One region of the Virgibacillus saliphilus genome, then DNA from elsewhere that is predicted to be linked to it. Evidence: riboswitches for the same ligand, from Rfam matches in the RefSeq annotation. Region 1 holds a riboswitch; each other region holds the start of a gene.
The links. Region 1 has a riboswitch for glycine ahead of serC (3-phosphoserine/phosphohydroxythreonine transaminase). Riboswitches for the same ligand answer to the same signal wherever they lie in the genome.
Positions count from the first base shown of each region.

Region 1 (5,221 bases):
ATTATTTCAAACATTAAAATGGAAAAAGCAAAAAGGTTTCTTTACGTCACGTATTGTTCGAGTAGAATGGGTTATTGGTTTGACAGTCATTTTTGCTGGTGTGTGGATGAGTCAGATAAATTATCCGATCGCAGTTCAATCATATGATAATACATTGATCACAGAGCAAGCAGAAGCAGACGTTCACATTGACAATCTACAAACAGGGGAGCAGCAAATGCATATTGATATTTCGCCATTAGAAGGGGAAAATCCAGAACGGGTAACAGTCGATATATCGATGCCGGATCATGGAATGAGTTCAGGCCCATTTGAGGCGGAGAAGGTTGATTCTGACTATTACCAAGTGGATTTACCATTCTCCATGTCTGGAAGTTGGCATGTATCCATTCGTGCTGAATACGAGGAAGAGGAGGTGAAAGAATGGGAAGATGATGTATTTATTACCACATCAGATGATAATTCATAGAGACGTTAAGCATCGATGATGAGATAATGATGAATAATGGAGGTAGAAATAAATGCTAAAAAAAGAAAGATGGATGGTGCCGTTATTGACAGTGGCCTTTTTATTTCTGATGACATCTGTCGTAGATGCTCATGTAACGGTAGACCCCAGTGAAAGTACAACAAATGCCTACGAAAAATATACGGTACGTGTTCCTGTAGAGAAGGATATTAACACAACAGAAGTGACCCTAGAAATTCCGGAGGATGTCGATTTTGTTTCGATTTTGCCAATGGCAGAATGGGATTATGAATTAGAAAGAGGAGAAGATGAACAAATAACATCCGTAACCTGGTCGGCAAGCGACGAAGGAATAGCCCCGAATGAATTCATAGAATTTGCCTTTATCGGGGCAAATCCCAGTGAGTCAGGGGAAGTTAGCTGGAAAGCTTTACAAACATATGAAGATGACTCTGTTGTAGAATGGGTTGGTCCTCCTGATTCCGAGGAACCTGCTTCCGTGACAACAATCGAAGAAGGGGACGCGGTTGCACCACATGGAGATAGTGATGAAACCAGTTCAAGCGAAACGGAACAAGAAGATGTGCAACAAACTTCGGAATCCGGATCCGCCAATTGGGTACCTATTTTATTGTCGGCAGTAGCAGTTCTATTGGCGCTAATAAGCTTATTTCGGAAACGAACATAAATGAAAGGAGGAAAAGCAATTTATATATAGACGTTGCTTTTCCTTTTTCATTCACCAAATAAATAAATTTTGTCTATTGCTGCTATTTTAGACACTTTTGCTCAATATTTCACAATTTATCCATACTAATTCCTTACAGCAGCTGTTATCCTAAATAGGAGAGAATAAATAGCATAAGGAGATGTTATTTGTTATGGCAAAATCATTATTTAAATCAACAGCTCATTTACAAGATGGGTTGCAGGTTAAGGCAAATAGTAGAGAGTTTTCTCTAACAATTGATGAACCGGAACAGCTAGGGGGGACGAATAGTGGCATGAATCCGGTTGAATTGATACTAGCTGCTTTAGGTGCCTGTCAAGCTATTACAGCGCGCACATATGCCGACCAGTTTAACATCAGACTCGATGACTTTTGGGTTGAAGTAGAAGGTACACTTGATACGGACGGGTTTATGAATAAATCAGATATTCGCCCGGGATATAGTGATGTGGCCTACAATATTCACATGAAAACAGATGCCCCGAGAAGTAAAGTAGAAGAATTTGTGTCGTTTATTGAAAGAACTTGCCCGGTTGGCGATACGATTGCGAATTCGGTTGATGTTAAGCTAAACGATATCGTTATGGAAGAGACAGATAAAGAATTCATTTAACATCTCATTAAAACATCCATTACCGCTTGAAGATTACGGATGACTTTGGTAATATAAATATATGAAATTTAACGAATAAAGGCCATGTGTAACTGGCGAACGCGGATAACCGCGAGGGAGCACATGGTAGCCATTGTCGTTCGCCTGGGCAGAGGTAAGGGGAGTAAATTCCCTTGCCTCTTTGCGTTATTAGGAGGGTGAATGAATTGGGCATAAATGTTTTTAGCATTTAAAATAGAATAACAAGGCTATGATTGTTGTGGGTTACACTATAACAGGAGCAGCTTCTGGAGAGGATGCAAGCACATTGCACGCCGAAGGGTTCAAAATCTCAGGCAAAAGGACAGAAGAATAACAAATGTGTATTTGTTATATCTTTTGATATTGGTGAGATTGGGGCCCCGGGGCTTCAGTCTCTTTTTTATACTTGTTGAAGCTGAGCCCTAAGGATGCGCACCCACCCGAACGGCGAAGGAGGTTGTCACAATGTCGAAGTCTCTATTTTTTGTGTTACCAGCAACAAACGTTTTTTAGAAAACAACTTACCATGAAAGGATGTGATGATTTGAAAAGGGTGTTTAATTTTTCAGCGGGGCCATCGATGCTTCCGCTTCCAGTATTAAAGAAAGCTCAGGAGGAGTTAGTGAACTATAGGAATTCGGGCATGTCTGTGATGGAATTAAGTCATCGTTCAGGTTTGTTTACGGATATTATTACCGAAGCGGAACGATTGCTGCGCGAATTGATGGAAATTCCAAACAATTACAACGTACTTTTCCTTCAAGGAGGGGCCTCCCAGCAATTTGCCATGGTGCCGTTGAATTTGTTAACGAAAAATGGCAAAGCGGACTATGTCAATACTGGATCCTGGTCAAAGAAAGCGATCCAAGAGGCACAGAAATACGGTGATATTCGTGTCATTGCATCATCGGAAGAAGCTAATTTCACCTATATTCCAGAAGTTGATAGGTCTATGATCGACCCGGAAGCCGATTATGTGCATATCACAACAAATAACACCATTGAGGGGACCGCTTATGCAACTATCCCGGATACCGGTGATGTACCGCTTGTCGCGGATATGTCTTCCAACATACTATCATCGGAAATTGATGTGTCCAAATTTGGCTTGATTTATGCCGGGGCACAAAAAAATATCGCCCCCGCTGGCTTGACTGTTATTATTATTCGAGAAGATTTAATTGGCCATGCAGCCGCAACTTGCCCAGCTATGCTTCATTATAAAACACATCGTGATAGTGGTTCGTTATACAATACGCCGCCTACATATGGAATCTATATGGCGAAGCTCGTATTTGAATGGCTGAAGGAACGAGGGGGCTTGAAGGAAATGGAAAAAAGAAACCAGGAGAAAGCAGCCCTTTTGTATGATGCGCTCGAGGAATCTTCCGTGTTTCAATCTCCAGTCCGAAAAGACAGCCGTTCATGGATGAACATTCCTTTTGTTTCCCATTCTGCAGATGTAGATGCTGCTTTTATCAAAGAAGCACAAGCGAAAGGGCTGGAGACATTAAAAGGCCATCGTTCTGTTGGAGGGATGCGTGCCAGTATTTATAATGCCATGCCACTAGAAGGTGTTCAGACCTTGGTTACATTTATAAAGGATTTTGAAAAAACAGTGATAGAGAAGAGGAGATAGAATGAGCACAGTAACGCTGGACAAAGTGAAAACAATCAAAACGTTAAATCATATTGCAGATAGTGGACTAGCTGTATTTGAAAAGGATGCTTATACGATTGACAATGACAGTGACAATCCGGATGCGATTGTGGCTCGTAGTTATAACATGCATGAGATGGAAATCGGGGATAATGTAAAGGCCATTTCCCGTGCTGGAGCAGGTGTGAATAATATTCCGGTTGATGCATGTACAGAACGGGGTATTGTTGTTTTTAATACACCCGGTGCCAATGCAAATGCTGTAAAGGAACTTGTCATAACCTCATTAATGGCATCATCACGGAATTTATTCTCCGGTGTCGAATGGGTAAGGAGCTTACAAGATGAGGGGGACCAAGTTCCGAGTCTGGTAGAGGCAGGAAAGAAACAATTGGTAGGAAGTGAAATTAAAGGGAAGACATTAGGAGTTATTGGGTTAGGTGCTGTTGGAGCGCTTGTAGCAAATGACGCACTTGATTTGGATATGGATGTGATTGGTTTTGATCCGTTTATTTCAGTAAATACAGCTTGGGAGCTGTCCCGTAACGTTGGGCGGGCCATGACGATCGAAGAGGTTTTTGCAACAGCTGATTATATTACTGTTCATGTTCCATTAACAAACGATACAAAGGATATGTTCAACGCGGAAACGTTCAACGTTATGAAACCGGGCGTTCATATTTTCAATTTTTCCAGAGGAGGGCTTGTTCATGAGCAAGATATGGCAGAGGCTTTGGAAAGGGGGCAAGTAGGGAAATATATTACCGATTTTCCCAATGAACATGTGTTAAACATGAAAAATACCGTTCCCATTCCACATCTCGGTGCTTCCACGAAAGAATCAGAAGAAAACTGTGCGGTTATGGCAACGCGCCAGGTGAAAGATTTCCTGGAAACAGGCAATATCAAAAATGCGGTGAATTTCCCGGATGCCTCTATTCCTTACACTGGAAAAAGCCGGGTGACAGCTTTTCATCATAATGTTCCAAACATGGTTGCCCGTATTACGACTGCGATATCGAACAACAACTTAAATATCGCGGATATGATTAACAGAAGCCGTGGAGATTATGCGTATACGATGGTAGATATTGAAGATGACGTAGATGAAGCGACTATATCCAATCTGAAAGAAGAAATGAACGGGATCCAAGACATTGTTTCCGTGCGTGTTATATAAAAGGAGTTAAATTTTTTTAATGGGAGAAGCGGAAAACGTGTTTGTTATTGGCGTTTCTGCTTTCCTCATAGTCGTTGTTTCAATTCGATAGGTACCATTGATGCTCTGTCTTACCGGGCATCCGAAGGCATTTTGAAAGATATAAATGAGGTGGATCCCTCGTTTAATATGAGGTGTCATAATCTTGATAACAACGACTTGTTAGCCATTGATGGCAACAAGTCGTTGTTTACATATGCATAAGTAAATGATGCAAAACAGCTCCCCATTATCTAGCATTATAATCCCCCTCTTGCATAGGCTATATAAATCGTGACATGGATGGAGGGAGTATTACGGATATATTAAATAAAGTAAAGAATCACCGGGAAGAAGAGGAAAAGTTAAAGTGGGAGGGAACTTTCGCGGAGTATATGGACATTGTAAGGGAAAGGCCGGAAGTTGCCCAAACAGCCCATTCACGCGTTTATAATATGATTAAAAACTCTGGTTTAATTGAAAAAGATGGGAGAAAAATGTACAGCTTTTTCGGGGAGGCCATATTTGGG
Region 1 covers NZ_JAGYHC010000001.1:3,928,159-3,933,379, reverse strand. The annotation lists gene KFZ56_RS18785 (copper resistance protein CopC) at 1-469, shown strand, start outside; gene KFZ56_RS18780 (YcnI family copper-binding membrane protein) at 522-1,157, shown strand; gene KFZ56_RS18775 (OsmC family protein) at 1,351-1,812, shown strand; ZMP/ZTP riboswitch at 1,891-1,969, shown strand; glycine riboswitch at 2,090-2,169, shown strand; gene serC (3-phosphoserine/phosphohydroxythreonine transaminase) at 2,378-3,472, shown strand; gene KFZ56_RS18765 (phosphoglycerate dehydrogenase) at 3,474-4,673, shown strand; gene KFZ56_RS18760 (ATP-dependent protease PrkA) at 4,991-5,221, shown strand, end outside.

Region 2 (5,221 bases), 1.8 Mb from region 1:
TGCAGCAGGATTCAAAAGCGTTCACCTCCTTTTTAATTTGCAACACTTACTATATTCGACGCATTTTGCTAAATTCCTTCTTTTTTTCAAAAGTTTTTCAAAAAATATAGAAGGTATAAGTTTAATTGGTACTGTAAAAGCTAGGACTAGAAACTATTAAGAGGTGATAACCATGTCCGGAAATGATTATGTAAAATTTATGACGGAACAAGTGGTCACATATATTGATTTACCTGCTGAAGAAAGAAAAAAGCGCAGAGCAGAACAAAAAAAGCCCCCTGCAACTTACAGTAGTCGCTGGTTGGGGATTTTGCCATTCGCGCTAAAAACAATTTGGAAAAAGGCTCAATAACAGGTGCTTATGCGCAACACCTGTTATTTTTCTATGCAAACGCATCCTCCGTAAGATAAAAAATACCTCCATTAATTACTTCATAGGATATGTATGGTTCATAACGTTTTTTGATTTCAATCAATTCTTTTTGCTTTTGTTCTTGCATTGTTTCTGTTTGTTCTGTATAAAAATGATGTAGCATTTGTATTTCTTCATCTAATGCTTTCCATGATTCTTCGGCCCATTCATGTGTTTGATTTTCAATGTAATTATCAATGACCGACTGGATGCGAAGATAACCGCTATTTATTTTAATAAGCGGTGAAATGGGGTAACAATAATCAGATATGGACATTTGAAGCGATACTTGCTGCATTATCTCCATCATTTCTACTTTCATTATTCCGCTGACTAAATGCAATCCGAGTGAAAAAACTTCATCCTTTTTTTGCTTTCCAACATAGCTTACCTTTAAATTTATCACCAACCAGGGGTAAAGCGGGGTATTTTGATTGGTTTTCACCTTTTGGAATAATTTAGTAACCTTTTCATTTTGTTTAAGCTGGTTAAGTATTTGTTGTAACCGTGGGCTTCCGAAATGAATCCATTCCCCTTTTTCTTCTCGCTTTTCCGGGTTCGTGATGAGTGTAAGTTTCATTGGCTCACCGGCATACCCCGTGTTCTTCACATAATGCCAATAGAACGGACGATTCATTAACGCCCTATCCATTTCTTCTGTTAATTGTACTGTTAATACACCATCCTCATTAAAAATGAGTTCACACTGATTTGCGGTAAAATAATCTTGCAGGAATTCATGTAAATTAGTAATTGCCATAGGAACGCTCCTTATTATCTCGCGTTATCACGAGTATGTTTAATAATAGATGAGAGATTGTCCAATTTAATTTTAGCTTCACCTGTTGATGTAGATGTTGCATAAATATTTTCAATTTCCGTTTCCATATCTGTTATATCAAGCTCAGCTAAAATATCATCCAGATGACCAATAACTTGCTCAAAAAGGTTGATTTTTTCATATAGCAAGTTCATAATATGTTCTTCGATTGTATCCTTGATTGCAAAATTATATACATGGACATCTTTTTCCTGACCGTAACGATGGATGCGTCCAATACGTTGTTCTAATCGCATCGGATTCCAAGGTAGGTCATAATTAATCATATGATTACAAAATTGCAGATTTATACCCTCACCGCCTGCCTCTGTAGCAATTAAAACCTGTGCATGATCTCTGAAAAGTTGCCGCATCCAGTCCTTTTTCCCTTTTTTGAAACCACCTCTAAAAGGAACAGAAGAAATTCCCTCTTGTTGCAGGTACCATTGCAGGTAATATTGGGTAGCCCGGTACTCGGTAAAAATAATTACTTTTTCATCCCCAATTGCTTTCAGTAATTCAACCACTTTTTCTGCTTTTATATGGTGAGGTAATTGTTCAATTTTTGACAGTACCGACTGAATTGAATCTTTATTATCTCCTTCCATTGCTAATTTTTGAAGGGATAAATAACAAGCCTCACGTGACGAGCATAATTCTCGTAAAAAAGTAATCTTGGAAAAAGAGGAAAAAGGCATTGTTATATGATTAAGTTCCTCGTAAACCTCCATCTGTTCCGGTGCAAAATCAACCCAAACCGTTTCAATATTACGATTGGTATTATTCAATGTTGTATCTTGTCTGGTGTTACGAATCATTACTTTTTGGATTAGTTGCTTCAAATATATGTCCTGTTTGATTTTCTTGCGATCCTTTCCGTATTGGTTGAGAAATGAATCGTAATTACCCAAATGACCTGGCCTTAATATCGAAACCAGGTTAAATATTTCAACAAGTCGATTTTGAACAGGAGTTGCTGTTAGTAATAAACAGTATTTCTTCTTTAACAAACGAACAAAGGAATAGTTTTTTGTTTTATGATTTTTTAACTTATGGGCTTCATCAATCAATATAAAGTCATAGTCGATATCCAATATATTTTCACGATGCGGGGAACGCTTTGCCGTATCCATCGATGAAATAATAACATCAAACTGATCCCAGGAATAATTTTTTCTGTGGGCAACCGCTGGGATATAAAATTTTTCATTTAGTTCCTTCACCCACTGGTTTACGAGAGAGGCTGGAACGAGGATAAGGGCTTTTTTCACTAAGCCTCTAACCATGTATTCTTTTAATATGAGACCCGCTTCAATGGTTTTGCCGAGGCCAACTTCATCAGCTAATATAGCACGGCCGTTCATGTTTTCGATTGCTTGCTTTGCTGTTTCAATTTGATGACCTAAAAATTCAACATGTGGTAGATATTCCAATGCGCGTAATCCGGAAAATGCAGGCGCAATTTTCGTAAGCTCAGCTTGATAAGCCATAGAAAAAAGATCCCATGATGAAAACTTGCCTTCCTTCTCAAAACTGGATTGCAGCTGATCAATGAATGTTGAATCTTTTTGTAAGTGAATAGACGTCATATGATACTTCCTTTTTTAATGGATTAAAATGAAATTAAAATATATTCTATATATTCTCCAGCAGTTATATGCTATAATGAAGTTAGATTTTTCACGTGATGCTTGTAATAGTATAACCAAATAAGCCATTTTCATAAAAGCGAATGAATACAAGGGGAGAGTTTACGTATAACGTAACGCCGAAGGAGCAAGCATTCCGCGAATCTCTCAGGCAAACAGACTCTTGTAGGACGCACCTCTGGAGAGTGTTTACGAACGAGTAGACCACCCACGAAGCAAGTATCTATGCGAAAATGCCGAATTTTCCTGTATAGATATGCAACTTTCTGGTATGAAGACAGAGATTTCCTGGTATCTGGTATCAGTGAAATCTCTGTTTTTGTGTTTTTTAGAATAAATATAAAAAGGAGTGGATGGGTTGAGTGAGTTAAAACGAACACCGTTATTTCCGGAGTATGAAAAATTGGGGGCAAAAACAGTCGATTTCGGTGGCTGGGATCTTCCAATACAATTCTCAGGTATTAAACATGAACATGAGACCACAAGAAACAAAGCGGGTTTATTTGATGTTTCACATATGGGGGAAATTACTGTAAAGGGTCAGAAAAGTTTGGAATTCCTGCAAAAGATGACAACAAACGATGTATCAAAACTAACCCCAGAACGTGCTCAATACACGTTCATGTGCTATGAAAACGGTGGTACTGTTGATGACTTTATCATTTATATGTTGGAAGAAAATGATTATTTATTGGTAGTGAATGCAGCTAATACAGAAAAAGACTTCGATTGGCTAAAGGAAAACAATGACTATAGCGGAGAAGATGTAAGCATTGCCAATGTATCAAATAATTATGCGCAATTAGCCGTACAAGGTCCCGAAGCACAAAAAACTGCAAAAGGTAACGAATACAGATTTATGTGAAATTAAGTTCTTCCGTTTTTATAGTGATGTTTATTTCACGTCCATTGATGTACCTGCCATTGTGTCACGCACAGGTTATACAGGGGAAGACGGATTTGAAATTTATATTGATAAATCATATGGAAGCGATTTATGGAGGTTAATATTGGAAGCTGGAGAACATGAAGGAGTGGAACCTATTGGATTAGGTGCAAGAGACACCTTACGTTTTGAAGCAAATTTAGCACTTTATGGACAGGAGCTTTCCAAAGATATAACACCAGTTGAAGCTGGGTTGAAATTTGCTGTAAAGGTTCATAAAGAAGCGGACTTTATTGGAAAGAAAAAATTAAAGCAGCAGATTGAGTATGGACCAGCGAGAAAACTTGTTGGGATTGAAATGATTGATAAAGGAATCCCTCGTCATGGATATGGGGTATATAGTGGGGAGGAGGAAATCGGGTTTATTACTTCCGGTACACAATCCCCAACATTGAATAAAAATATCGGATTAGCTTTAGTGAAAGCAGAATTTGCGATAGAAAACACAGAATTATATGTTCAAGTTCGAAAACGTAAGTTAAAAGCGACAGTTGTAAAAACACCATTTTACCAGCGAGCGAAATAGGGAGGGATTAGTAATGGAATTTCGTTATTTACCGATGACAGAAGCGGATAAGAAAGAGATGTTAGATACAATTGGGTTAGAGTCAACGGATGATTTATTTTCTGATATTCCGAGTAACGTGCGTTTTAAAAGAGAACTTAATCTCAAACAACCTGCAAATGAAGCACAATTAAAGAAGGAATTAACCGTAATGGCAAATAAAAATGCAAACGTAGCATCGTATAGTTCCTTTTTAGGTGCGGGGGTTTATGATCATTTTATTCCATCTGTCGTAGATCATGTTATATCAAGGTCAGAATTTTATACTGCGTATACACCTTATCAGCCGGAAATATCTCAAGGCGAACTTCAGGCGATCTTTGAGTTCCAAACGATGATTACGGAATTAACAGGTATGGACGTCGCAAACTCATCGATGTATGACGGAGGAACCGCACTTGCTGAAGGGGTAACTCTGAGCGCGGCACAAACGAAGAAGAAAAAAATTCTCGTCTCCAAGGCCGTCCATCCTGAATCAAGGGAAGTTATTAACACCTATGCTAAAGGACCTAATCTAGAAATTATAGAAATTGATTACCGTAATGGGCTTACTGACTTAGATCAGCTTTCAAGAGAATTAGATGAAAATACAGCAAGTGTTGTACTACAATATCCAAACTTTTTTGGACAAATTGAACCACTCGAGAAGATCAATGAATTAATCAGACAACAAAAGAAAACCATGTTTATTGTTTCCAGTAATCCGTTGTCGTTAGGTTATTTGACGCCACCGGGGGAATTTGGTGCTGATATTGTTGTCGGGGATACGCAAGTATTTGGAATACCGGCACAGTTTGGTGGCCCGCACTGTGGATATTTTGCAACAACC
Region 2 covers NZ_JAGYHC010000001.1:2,083,684-2,088,904, forward strand. The annotation lists gene comGA (competence type IV pilus ATPase ComGA) at 1-15, opposite strand, end outside; gene KFZ56_RS10055 (YqzE family protein) at 173-352, shown strand; gene KFZ56_RS10060 (YqhG family protein) at 384-1,172, opposite strand; gene KFZ56_RS10065 (DEAD/DEAH box helicase) at 1,187-2,821, opposite strand; glycine riboswitch at 2,965-3,054, shown strand; partial or broken gene gcvT (glycine cleavage system aminomethyltransferase GcvT) at 3,240-4,353, shown strand; gene gcvPA (aminomethyl-transferring glycine dehydrogenase subunit GcvPA) at 4,367-5,221, shown strand, end outside.
Region 2: linked by a shared signal. The riboswitch ahead of gcvT (glycine cleavage system aminomethyltransferase GcvT) and the one ahead of serC (3-phosphoserine/phosphohydroxythreonine transaminase) in region 1 are both predicted to bind glycine.

Region 3 (5,221 bases), 980 kb from region 1:
TATCCTGCAAGTACAACAAAGTCTACCTTTCCTTTCAACTATTCTACTGCTTTTTCGTTCAGCATCTTGTTTCGATATTGCCAGATCTAAGCATGAATCTCCATACCATCTACTGCTAATGCTGCTTCACCAATTGCTTCAGATAGTGTTGGATGAGGGTGAATGGTGTGAGCAATGTCCATAGCTGTAGCATTTAATACTTGGGCTAGACCCGCTTCTGTGATCATATCCGTGGCATGTGGCCCTACCATATGTGCTCCTAACAGCTTATTCGACGCTTCTTCAACAACAAATTTGACAAAACCGTCCGATTTACCGAATACAAGAGACTTCCCAATTGCGCGAAATGGGAATTTACCTATTTTCACCTGATAACCTTTCTCCTTTGCCTCAGCCTCTGTAAAACCAACACTTGCTGCTTCCGGATTGCTGTAGATACACCTTGAAACAAGTGGATAATCAAGTGATGCAGGTTTTTTACCAGCTATATGTTCGACTGCGATCAACCCTTCATGTGATGCAACATGAGCAAGTTGTAAGCTGTCTATCACATCACCAATAGCATAGATACTTCGTTCGTTTGTTTGGTAGTATTGATTTGTAGTAATAAAGCCACGTTCCATTTCAATCGTCGTATTTTCGAGACCAAGTCCTTCTGTATTCGGTAAACGACCGACAGAAACAAATAATTTATCTGCAGAAAATAGCGTTTCTTTTCCTTTATGTTCTACTTTAATGGAAACACCGTCGCTCTTTTCTAATGTTTCAGAAAGCACCTTTGCGCCTGTTATAACTTTAACACCTTTTTTCTTCATTAACCTTTGTACTTCTTTTGAAATATCTTTATCTTCCATCGGTAAAATCCTATTCGCATATTCTATCACTGTTACTTTTAGTCCGAAGTCAACAAACATCGATGCCCATTCAATTCCAATTACACCCCCGCCCACAATGATAATGGAATCCGGTAACTCTTCTAATTTCAAGGCTTCTTCAGACGTCATCACATACTGTCCATCTACTTCCAGTCCGGGGAGCGTTTTTGGGCGGGAACCTGTAGCAATGATACTATTTTTGGATTTTAATATTTGCTCTTCATTATTCTTTTTTACTAGTACATCTTTTGATTCTAAAATACTTCCAGTCCCCTCATAAACATCAATTTTCCCTTTTGTCATTAAATGTTGAATCCCCTTAAATAAGTGCGTCACGATTTCCTCTTTTCGGGATTGCACCTTTGAAAAATCAAGCCCAACCTCGGAAGCTATAACACCATATGTTTCTCCATTTTTTGTATCAGCATATACTTCCGCACATCTTAAGAATGCTTTGCTTGGGATACAACCAGCATGGAGGCATGTTCCACCTAGCTTCTCCTTTTCCACTATCGCTGTTTTTAAGCCTAACTGGGTTGCACGAATAGCTGTAACATATCCTCCTGGTCCACCGCCAATAATAGTAACATCATATTCTTCTTCCATTAGAAACCCTCTCCCTCTATTTTCCCTTTGAACAATTGCTCTTTCTGATCCTGTTAATCCAGTTCAATTGCACATGCACTTGATATAAAACTCGTTCCAATTAGGAACCCTTGCTCAATGTTATAATCAATTTGCGTTTCTTCATCTAAATAACGCTTCGAAAAACGGTCTATACGTATTTGAATTCCCTCATATTCTATAACTGAATCCTTTCGGCGCACCCCATCGAAAACAAGCTTGAGTTTCACAGATATTCCACAGCCACCAGCCATCTCAGCATCAATCCGAGGATACCGCTCTTCTTTTATTTCTGTAGTCTTAAGCTGATCGAGCGCTGAATCTGTTAAAGTAATAGTCAATTAGCTGCCCCCTTTCGCTGTCAAATTCTGAAACACTTTCCGTTTTATTGCTTGGACTTACACTTGGATAGGTAATAGTCATACATGCCAGCTCCGTGTCCAGCAAATACCAATAGGTGCTAGCCAATTTATTCCCCACCTTCATTAATAAACGCCTGGTAACTTTCTTCATTTAATAGTGTTTCCAATTCCTCAGGATTAGATAATTCTACTTCTACTAACCAACCTGACTCATATGGTTCTTCATTTATCAATTCCGGGCTATCATCTAACACCTCATTTGCTTGAACAACCACTCCTGATACTGGAGAATAAAGATCTGAAACCGCCTTAACTGACTCAATGGTGCCCATTAATTCGTTTGCCGTGACTTCATCATCTTCTACCGGATTTTCTACAAAGACGATATCCCCTAATTCTTCTTGTGCATAATTTGAGATCCCGATTCGTACATTATTCTCGTCTAAACGTAAAACCCATTCATGTTCCTTGCTATACAGCAACTCATTCATCATTTACTGTTTTCCTCCCGAACGTATTTTTTAACATCCTGAGTCCATCTTATTCTTTTATAAAATGATGTTGGGGCTACAACCACATCATTTTTTACGAATTTGCATTTTAAGTGGTGCCCCAACTTCCTTATTGTCAACACAGCGCCGTAAGCTAAGTGTAGGCCAAACCCACCTTCCCCGATGTAACCTGTGCAAGAAATTAGAACATCTTCTACTCCACCGAAGTTCACATATTACGCAAAATGGAAAAGGTTAGTTTTACATCAATCTGTATCTATTCATTTTTGCAAATTTGTTTCGGGCTTCTTTAAAGACTTTACCTTAGTTTGCTGCATGAATCACTTGATTATTTTTGACCTTCGTTACATCGTTTGTTTCTTATACTTCCACTGGATTTTGATATAGCTGAAATGCATCACAAATTTCTTTCGTTGTTTGTTTTGCTTTCTCCAGTACTTCCTTATCTTCTTTATTATTCAAAACGGAAGCAATGACTTTTCCGATTTTCTCCATCTCTTCTTGCTTCATACCTCGTGTTGTTAAGGCAGCTGTACCCATACGAATTCCACTTGTAACAAATGGACTTTCTGGATCATATGGGATCGTATTTTTATTTGCAGTAATTCCTACATCTTCTAATATCTTTTCTGCATCTTTACCTGTTAATTTCCACGGACGTACATCTAAAAGAACAATATGATTATCTGTTCCCCCCGATACAAGTGTTGCACCTTCATTTTTTAATGTTTTACTAAGAACTTTTGCATTTTGAACAATTTGTTTGGCGTACTCTGTAAAACTTGGCTGTAATGCTTCATTGAAAGCAACGGCCTTAGCAGCAATAATATGCATTAATGGTCCACCCTGAATTCCCGGGAAAACAGCCTTATTAACCTTCTTCATAACCTCCTCGTCATTCGTTAAAATAATTCCTCCACGCGGTCCTCTTAATGTTTTATGTGTCGTACTAGTCACAACATCTGCATACGGGATCGGTGATGGATGAACTCCAGTTGCTACAAGTCCTGCGATATGAGCCATATCTACCATCAGTTTTGCTCCAACTTGATCCGCAATTTCCTTAAAGCGTGCAAAATCAATCGTCCTTGCGTAAGCACTTCCTCCTGCAATAATCACGTTAGGTTTTTCTTTTTCGGCTATCGCTTCTAATTCATCGTAATCGATCAATTGCGTGTCTTTATTCACTTCATAAGATACGACATCAAACCATTTTCCAGAAATATTGACAGGGCTTCCATGAGTCAAGTGCCCCCCATGTGAAAGATTCATTCCCATTATTTTATCACCAGGCTGTAGTAATGCATAAAAAACGGCAAAGTTTGCTTGTGCACCTGAATGTGACTGTACATTCGCATATTTGGCATTAAATAATTTAGTTAGGCGTTCAATAGCAGTTGTTTCAGCTATATCGACATATTCACATCCGCCATAATAACGTTTCCCAGGATAACCTTCTGCATATTTATTTGTCATCACACTCCCCATTGCCTCTAATACATCTTCACTAACAAAGTTCTCGGATGCAATTAACTCCAGTGTGTCATGTTGACGCTCATGTTCCTTTTTAATCGCTTCAAAAATAATGGAATCATTTTGTTGTAAACTCATTGTTTACTCCTCCTTTTTAATTTGTACGCCTGACCCATAACCCTAAGTCTTTCATTATATCGGGTTACCTACCTTGAAAGTAATGGGATGATTCTTTAACCCTTTTATATACGTCAAAAAAGGACAGAGAAGGGTATCATGCATTTGCTACCCTTCTCTGTCCTTTTTACCTGAGAGATTAACTCCTTCTTAGAGCTTTCCCCTTTGGTGGCGTTTATATACGCTCTCTCCAGAGGTGCGTCCTGTTGTGGTTTCATCTACCTGAGAGATTTATTCCAAGGGTATTTTTGGAACTTGCTCCTTCGGTGAACATACACTTTCCCACGACAATCATCCGCCGATATTAAATTTCTATTCCTTTCATAATAACTATACTAACGAATATAACTTTCCATTTTTTCCATAATTAAGGGATGAAGTTTATCTGAACAACACATTAGTATTCAACACTTTTTAGGAACCGCTTTCAAAGCCTCAAAATTAAAAAACGATTTGTCAATAAAAAGGACAGAGGAAAATAGGTGTTTTCTATTTTCCTCTGTCCTTTTACCTGAGAGTTTAACTCCGTTGGTGGCCTGTGGCTCTCTCCAGAGACGCGTCTTATTGTGATCCTTTAACCTGAGAGATTAACACCCAATTTTGGGTACTTGCTCCTTCGGTGCTAAGTTAAAACTTTACTTAGTCTCTCCCACAATTTTCAACCGCAACTATTTATTTATATTTTATAATAATGTGAAATCGGACTTTTGTCAACCATATTTTTAGTTTTGTACTTTCACCAAATTATAAATCAATATGGAGCAATTTAAAGGGCCTGCCTTTCTTCTCATGAATACTATTCTACAAACGCTTCTTTTTTACATGTTTGAAGAATAGTATTAAGGTAGAAAAAATAGAAACAAAGGTTGGACACTTAAGTAGTTCTATTATCGATATAAACTCTATTAACAATAATAAGGATATGGAATCTGGTACAAAATCGTAAATAAACCAAAGCTATCATTCCTGTCTATTCATGGTAGCAATTAACTTTTCTAGGCTTTTAAAACGGCCCCCAATTTATCACAACAGCAATGGATAAGAATATGATAGCAAGCACAGTCCATATTGCAACAAGTGGTAAGATAAATTTTATCCACTTTATCCAAGAAACGCCGGCAACTGCTAAACAAGCCATTAACGTTCCTGAAGCAGGTGTTATTACATTTGTAAATCCATCACCAAGCTTATAGGCTAG
Region 3 covers NZ_JAGYHC010000001.1:2,944,312-2,949,532, forward strand. The annotation lists gene lpdA (dihydrolipoyl dehydrogenase) at 87-1,481, opposite strand; gene KFZ56_RS14300 (iron-sulfur cluster biosynthesis family protein) at 1,535-1,840, opposite strand; gene gcvH (glycine cleavage system protein GcvH) at 1,969-2,355, opposite strand; gene glyA (serine hydroxymethyltransferase) at 2,734-3,984, opposite strand; glycine riboswitch at 4,132-4,227, opposite strand; glycine riboswitch at 4,581-4,685, opposite strand; gene KFZ56_RS14315 (YfcC family protein) at 5,027-5,221, opposite strand, start outside.
Region 3: linked by a shared signal. The riboswitch ahead of glyA (serine hydroxymethyltransferase) and the one ahead of serC (3-phosphoserine/phosphohydroxythreonine transaminase) in region 1 are both predicted to bind glycine.